Regions from separate parts of the Nocardioides sp. LML1-1-1.1 genome, predicted to be linked through region 1. Evidence: predicted binding sites of a transcription regulator. Region 1 holds the regulator's gene; each other region holds the start of a gene.
What was found. The regulator HrcA, encoded in region 1, represses chaperone genes, less so after heat shock. The targets are predictions, from matches to a motif close to TTGGCACTCGNNNNNNNCGAGTGCCAA.
Positions count from the first base shown of each region.

Region 2: a site for HrcA is predicted at 1,164-1,190, ahead of MRBLML1_RS20925 (FmdB family zinc ribbon protein). Genes of this name have one in related genera too.
Region 3: a site for HrcA is predicted at 746-772, ahead of groES (co-chaperone GroES). Genes of this name have one in related genera too.

Region 1 is NZ_JBEGHK010000007.1:78,808-81,069, reverse strand. Features, by position in the region: gene MRBLML1_RS21435 (hypothetical protein) at 1-297, opposite strand, end outside; gene hrcA (heat-inducible transcriptional repressor HrcA) at 475-1,497, shown strand; gene dnaJ (molecular chaperone DnaJ) at 1,509-2,262, shown strand, end outside.
Region 2 is NZ_JBEGHK010000006.1:349,595-351,856, reverse strand. Features, by position in the region: gene MRBLML1_RS20930 (penicillin acylase family protein) at 1-1,099, opposite strand, end outside; gene MRBLML1_RS20925 (FmdB family zinc ribbon protein) at 1,205-1,546, shown strand; gene MRBLML1_RS20920 (SAF domain-containing protein) at 1,607-2,242, shown strand.
Region 3 is NZ_JBEGHK010000001.1:86,649-88,910, reverse strand. Features, by position in the region: gene MRBLML1_RS00395 (MMPL family transporter) at 1-665, opposite strand, end outside; gene groES (co-chaperone GroES) at 875-1,168, shown strand; gene groL (chaperonin GroEL) at 1,245-2,262, shown strand, end outside.

The DNA of each region.
Region 1 (2,262 bases):
CAGCGTCGCCTCGCGGTCGGGGGTGCCGGGCCGGCCGAGCCCGCTGTGCAGGGTGAGCAGCGCGCCGCGGCCGTCGGTCGCGGCGACGGCCAGCGCGGAGTCGGCGGGGCAGGAGAAGAGCGGGCGGCCCTCGTGCTCCTGCATCTCCAGGTGGGCGTCGGCGAGGCCCTCGGTCACGTCGTCGATCCCGTCGACCACCAGCCGTACGTCGGACGGGCAGGCCAGGATGCTGCGGGCCGCGGCGGCCAGGCGCTGGACGTCGGCGCGGCCGGCGTCGATGCCGGGGTCGAGGGACATGCCGTCTCCCTTGGTCGAGTGATCGAGCGTGTTTAGGTGAGCCTAACCTACTTCGCGATCCGGGCAAAGCGGTGTCTCGCCGGTCCCGCCGATCGGGGGTGCGGTGGGTAGCATTGGCACTCCGGTCCGTGGAGTGCCAGTGACCCGCCGGGTGAAGTGCCGAGTCCAGGAGGTGGCATGCAGGAGGAGCGTCGGCTCGCCGTGCTGCGCGCCATCGTCGAGGACTACGTCGCCACCGAGGAGCCGGTCGGCTCCAAGGCGCTGGTCGAGCGGCACAGCCTCAACGTCTCGCCGGCGACCATCCGCAACGACATGGCCGCCCTGGAGGACGAGGGCTACCTCCACCAGCCGCACACGAGCGCGGGCCGGGTGCCGACCGACAAGGGCTACCGGCTCTTCGTCGACCGGCTCTCGACCGTCAAGCCGACCACGACAGCCGAGCGCCGCGCGATCGCGAGCTTCCTCGACGGCGCCGTCGACCTCGACGACGTGGTGCACCGCTCGGTGCGGCTGCTCGCCCAGCTGACCCGGCAGGTCGCGGTCGTGCAGTACCCCACGCTGTCGCGCTCCACGGTGCGCCACGTGGAGGTCGTCGCGCTCACCCCGACCCGCCTGCTGCTCGTGCTCATCCTCAGCACCGGCCGGGTCGAGCAGCGTCACGTCGAGCTCGACGCCGACCTCGCCGACGACGAGCTGGCCGCGCTCCGCTCGCGGGTCAACCTCGCGGCCACCGGCGAGCTGATCGGCGACGCGGCGAGCGCGCTCGGCGACCTCGTCCGCGTCCCCGAGGGCGAGGACGCCCCGGCGGCCACCCGGGCCGTGGTCGAGGCGCTGGTGGAGGCGATGAGCGACCACCGCTCCGACGAGCGGATCATGGTGGCCGGCACCGCCAACCTGGCCCGCTTCGGCGACAGCTTCGAGACCTCCGTGCGCCCCCTGCTCGAGGCGCTGGAGGAGCAGGTCATCCTGCTCAAGCTGCTCGGCGAGGCGACCACGGGCGGCGCGGTGACGGTCCGGATCGGTGCCGAGGGCCCCTACCAGGAGCTGTCCTCGACGAGCGTCGTGGCGACCGGCTACGGCCCCGACGACGCACTGGCGTCGCTGGGGATCGTCGGCCCCACCCGCATGGACTACCCAGGAACGATGGCGGCGGTGCGCGCGGTGGCGCGCTACGTCTCGCGCATCCTCGACGAGAGCTGAGAAGAAGAGAAGTGAGCCAAGACCTCTACGAGCTGCTCGGTGTCGCCCGCGACGCGGACGCCGACACGATCAAGAAGGCCTACCGCAAGCTGGCCCGGCAGCTCCACCCCGACGTCAATCCGGACGAGGCGAGCCAGGAGCGGTTCAAGCAGGTCACCGCGGCCTACGAGATCCTCTCCGACCCGCAGAAGCGGGCGTCGTACGACCGCGGTGGCGACCCGTTCGGCGGCGGCTTCGGTGGCGGCCAGGGCGCGGGCTTCTCCTTCACCGACATCATGGACGCCTTCTTCGGCGGCCAGGGCGGTCCCGGTGGCGGCGGCGGGCGCGGCCCCCGGCCGCGGGTACGACGCGGCCAGGACGCCCTCATCCGGCTCGAGGTCGACCTCGCCGAGGCCGCCTTCGGCGTCTCCCGCGAGCTCAAGGTCGACACCGCCGTGCGCTGCACCACCTGTGGTGGCGACGGAGCCGCCCCCGGCAGCCAGCCGGTGCCGTGCGAGACCTGCCGCGGGGCCGGCGAGGTGGCGCACGTGCAGCGTTCGTTCCTCGGCGAGATCCGCACCCTGCGCCCGTGCGCGGCCTGCCGCGGCTTCGGCTCGATCATCCCCGACCCGTGCCGCGAGTGCGCCGGTGACGGCCGGGTCCGCTCGCGCCGCTCGCTGACGGTCAAGATCCCCGCGGGCGTCGACACCGGCACCCGGGTCCAGCTCAGCGAGCAGGGCGAGGTCGGTCCCGGCGGCGGTCCCGCCGGCGACCTGTACGTCGAGA
Region 2 (2,262 bases), on a different contig from region 1:
AGAAGCTGAAGCCGGCGACGTCCATCGGGCACTCGGCGGAGATGGTGCGGCAGTGCAGGCCCACCTGGGTCCACACGCCGGGCAGGGAGACGCCCAGGTGCGGGTCGTTGGCGAGGATCGGCGCGCCGGTGCTGGTGTGGTCGCCGTCGACGACCCAGCTGTTGCTGCCGAGTCCGTCGCCCTTCCCGAGCAGCGCCGGTACGCCGGCCAGCGCCCCCTTGACCGCGGCGAGCGCCGCGAGCGTGCGGTGACCGCCGGGAGCGGGCCGCCGCAGCGGCGCGGAGCCGGTGCCGTCGGCGTCCTGGTCGAACTGCTTGCCGACCAGGCCACCCTGCTGGACGATCGGCGGGTGCCGCTGGAAGGGGTACGCCGGGTAGAGCTCCGCGGCGTCCTCCTCCCCCACGGCAGCCGTCGTCAGCGCCCGGCCGATCTCCTCCTCGAGGTTGCCGCGCAGGTCCCAGGCCATCGCCTTGAGCCAGGCGATGGAGTCGACGGCCGTCCACTTCTCCGGCGTGTAGTCGAGCCCGGTCACACCGAGCAGGGTGTACTCCAGCGCCATCTCGGAGGTGGAGCGATCGGCGAGGTAGGCGTTGACACCCTCGGCGTAGGCGTCGAGCGCGCTGCGGGTCGCCGGCCGGAGCATGGTCAGCTCCTGCTCGGCCACCCGGCGCCAGCCCAGGGTGCGCACCACGAGGTCGCTCTCCAGGCCGGCCTCGCCGAACAGCTCGGAGAGCCGGCCCGCGGTGGCGTGGCGGCGGACGTCCATCTCGAAGAACCGGTCCTGGGCGGCCACGAAGCCCTGGGCCATCATCAGGTCGTGCATCGAGTCGGCGTAGATCTGCGGGATGCCGGCGCCGTCGCGGACCACCCGCGCCTCGCCCTCGAGGCCGGAGAGCTCCAGCGTGCCGCTGGTCTGCGGCCACGGCCGGCGGACGACGACGACCGCGGTGACCAGGCCGGCGACGAGCACCAGCACCAGGAGCACGGCGAGGCCGGCCATCCAGCGCAGCGGTCGTGACCACGCACGGAACCCCCGCCGCGAGCGGTCCGCCGGCGCCGCGACGGGCGTGTCCTCGTTGCTGCTGCTTCCCTCCACCATGGTGGCGCCATTGTGCCGGGTGGGTCCGGCACGATGCCCACGGACTCCCGGGCGTGCCGTACCATTGGCACTCGAAAGTCGAGAGTGCCAACACGGAGTTCGCCGATGCCCACCTATCAGTACCTCTGCACCGCGTGCGGTCACGCGTTCGAGCAGTTCCAGAGCTTCAGCGACGACGCCCTCACGGTCTGCCCGGAGTGCGACGGCCGGCTGCGCAAGGTCTTCAACTCGGTCGGCGTGGTCTTCAAGGGCTCCGGCTTCTACAAGACCGACAGCCGCTCCTCGAGCTCGTCCACCGAGACCAGCAGCACCAGCAGCACCGGCTCGTCGACCTCGGCGACCCCCTCGACGCCGGCCGCGAGCTCCTCGGACAGCTCCTCGGCCAAGCCGGCCAGCACCTCGTCGAGCAGCTCCTCCAGCACCGGCGCGGCGGCTTCCTCCGCCTGAGGTCCGGGGGCCTGTGGATGAGGCCCGCACGCCCACGCTGACCGGCCTAGCGTGCCGGGCATGGACACCTCCCGGCGCCGTGCCGCCACCGCCCTGACCGAGCTCCGCCGCCGCGTGCTGCGCCGGCGCCGCCCGCTCGCCGCCCTGCTCGCCGCCGGCGCCGTCGCCGCGGGCCTCCACGCGCTCGCCCCGCCCGACCCGCCGAGCGTCGGCGTGCTGGTCGCCGGCCACGACCTGCCCGCCGGCCACGTGCTCGCCAGCGGCGACCTCACCGAGGTGACGGTGCCCGCGGGCGTCGTCCCGGCGGGCGCGGTGGGCCGCCCCGAGGGCCGGACGCTGGCGGCGCCGCTGCGTGCGGGCGAGCCGGTCACCGACGTACGCCTGGTGGGTGCGGGACTGGCCGACGCCCAGCCCGCCGGGACCGTCGCGGCACCGGTCCGGCTCTCCGACCCGGGCCAGGCGACGCTGCTCACGGTGGGCGACCGGATCGACCTCCTGGCCACCGACCCGCGCGGCGGGAACGCCCGCCCGCTGGCCGCCGACGCCCTGGTGCTGGCCCTCCCCGAGGCCGGTACGACGAGCGACGGCGCCCTGCCGGGACGGCTCGTCGTGCTCGCCCTGCCCGTCGCGGACGTGGAGGAGGTCACCTCGGCCTCGGTCGCGTCGTACGTGACTTATACGTGGCGTCGCAGATAGGTTGCCATGCTGAGTAGCAC
Region 3 (2,262 bases), on a different contig from region 1:
GACACGACGCCGACCACGACCAGGGGCAGCAGGCAGATCAGAACGCTGCGGAAGATGAGGGCCAGCAGGCCGACGATGAGGACGACGGTGGCGATGGCGACGATGGTCAGGGTGTCCTCGCCGGACTCCTGCGAGTCCAGGCTCTGCGGCACCGCGCCGGTGGTCTTGACCTCCAGGTCGCTGCCCTTGGTCAGCTCCTTGATCTCCGAGCGCATGTCCTTGCCGTCGTCGATCGCCTGGCTGTCGTAGCCCGTGGCGTCCTCCGCGAGCGGCACGATGGCGAACATGACGGTGCCGTCGTCGGAGAGGTTCGGCTTCCCGTCCTGGCCCTGGGCGACGACCAGCTGCTGGAAGGTCTTCGTGCCCAGCTTCGGCGCCAGGTCCTTGGCCAGCGTGCCGACCTCGGCCTGGTCGGCGGCCGTCAGCTTGGCGCCGTCCTTGCGCTCGACGACGAGGATCGCCCCGGGGGAGAAGGCGTCGGAGAACTTCTCGTCCTGCAGCTTCGCGGCCTGGATCGACTCGTAGTGGTCGGGGAGGAACTCGGAGTTGTCCTGGGTGGACTCCAGCGCGGGCGCGAGCGTCGCGACGACGCCCGCCAGCACGATCCACGCGGCGATGATGAACCAACGGAAACGGGTCACGAACCGACCCAGCGCAGCGAACATGGTGAGAACGCTGCCGGTCGACGGCCCTCGGCTGCAACCGACTTTGGTAGGGACCTGCGCCGCCCGGAGCACGGGGTGCTCTGGCACTCACTTGCGGTGAGTGCTAGTTTCGTCACTGGCACTCTCGGACCGAGTGTGCCAGCCGGCCTCCGGGCCGGACCGCGAACAGCAGCACTCAACGTCAGCCCTAGAAAGTGGAGGTCGACATCGTGTCGGTCAACATCAAGCCGCTCGAGGACCGGATCGTCGTCAAGGCCGTCGAGGCGGAGCAGACCACCGCTTCCGGCCTGGTCATCCCCGACACCGCCAAGGAGAAGCCCCAGGAGGGCGAGGTCCTCGCGATCGGCCCCGGCCGCATCGACGACAACGGCAACCGCGTCCCGCTCGACGTGGCCGTGGGTGACAAGGTCATCTACAGCAAGTACGGCGGCACCGAGGTCAAGTACGCCGGCGAGGAGTTCCTCATCCTCTCGGCCCGCGACGTGCTCGCGGTCCTGGCCTGATCTTCGACCCACCGTCCGCCCGGGCCGTCCCCGTCGACGCCCCGGGCGGACGTCTTTCCACCCCAAGGAGCAAGCAGTGCCCAAGATCCTGGAGTTCGACGAGAACGCCCGGCGCGCGCTGGAGCGCGGCGTCGACGCCCTCGCCAACACCGTCAAGGTGACCCTCGGCCCCAAGGGCCGCTACGTCGTCCTCGACAAGAAGTGGGGCGCCCCGACGATCACCAACGACGGCGTGACCGTCGCGCGTGAGGTCGAGCTGGACGACCCGTACGAGAACCTCGGTGCCCAGCTCACCAAGGAGGTCGCGACCAAGACCAACGACGTCGCCGGTGACGGTACGACGACCGCGACCGTGCTCGCCCAGGCGCTCGTCCACGAGGGCCTGCGCGCCGTCGCGGCCGGTGCCAACCCGCTGGGTCTCAAGCGCGGCCTCGACGCCGCCGCCGCCGCCGTGAGCGAGGCGCTCACCGCCGCCGCCCGCGAGGTCGACGACGAGAAGGACATCGCCTCCGTGGCGACCGTCTCCTCGCGTGACAGCCACATCGGCGACCTGCTCGCCGAGGCCTTCAGCAAGGTCGGCAAGGACGGCGTGATCACGGTCGAGGAGTCCAACACCCCCTCGACCGAGCTCGAGTTCACCGAGGGCATGCAGTTCGACAAGGGCTTCAACTCGGCCTACTTCGTGACCGACGCGGAGCGTCAGGAGGCCGTCCTCGACGACCCCTACATCCTCATCAACCAGGGCAAGATCTCCGCGATCGCCGAGCTCCTGCCGCTGCTGGAGAAGGTCATCCAGACCGGCAAGCCGCTCTTCATCCTCGCCGAGGACGTCGAGGGCGAGGCGCTCTCCACCCTGGTCGTCAACAAGATCCGCGGCACCTTCACCGCCGTCGCGGGCAAGGCCCCCGGCTTCGGTGACCGCCGCAAGGCGATCCTGCAGGACATCGCGATCCTCACCGGTGGTCAGGTCATCTCCCCGGAGGTCGGCCTCAAGCTCGACCAGATCGGTCTCGAGGAGCTCGGCCAGGCCCGCCGCATCGTGGTCACCAAGGACAACACCACGATCGTCGACGGTGCCGGTGACGACACCGCGG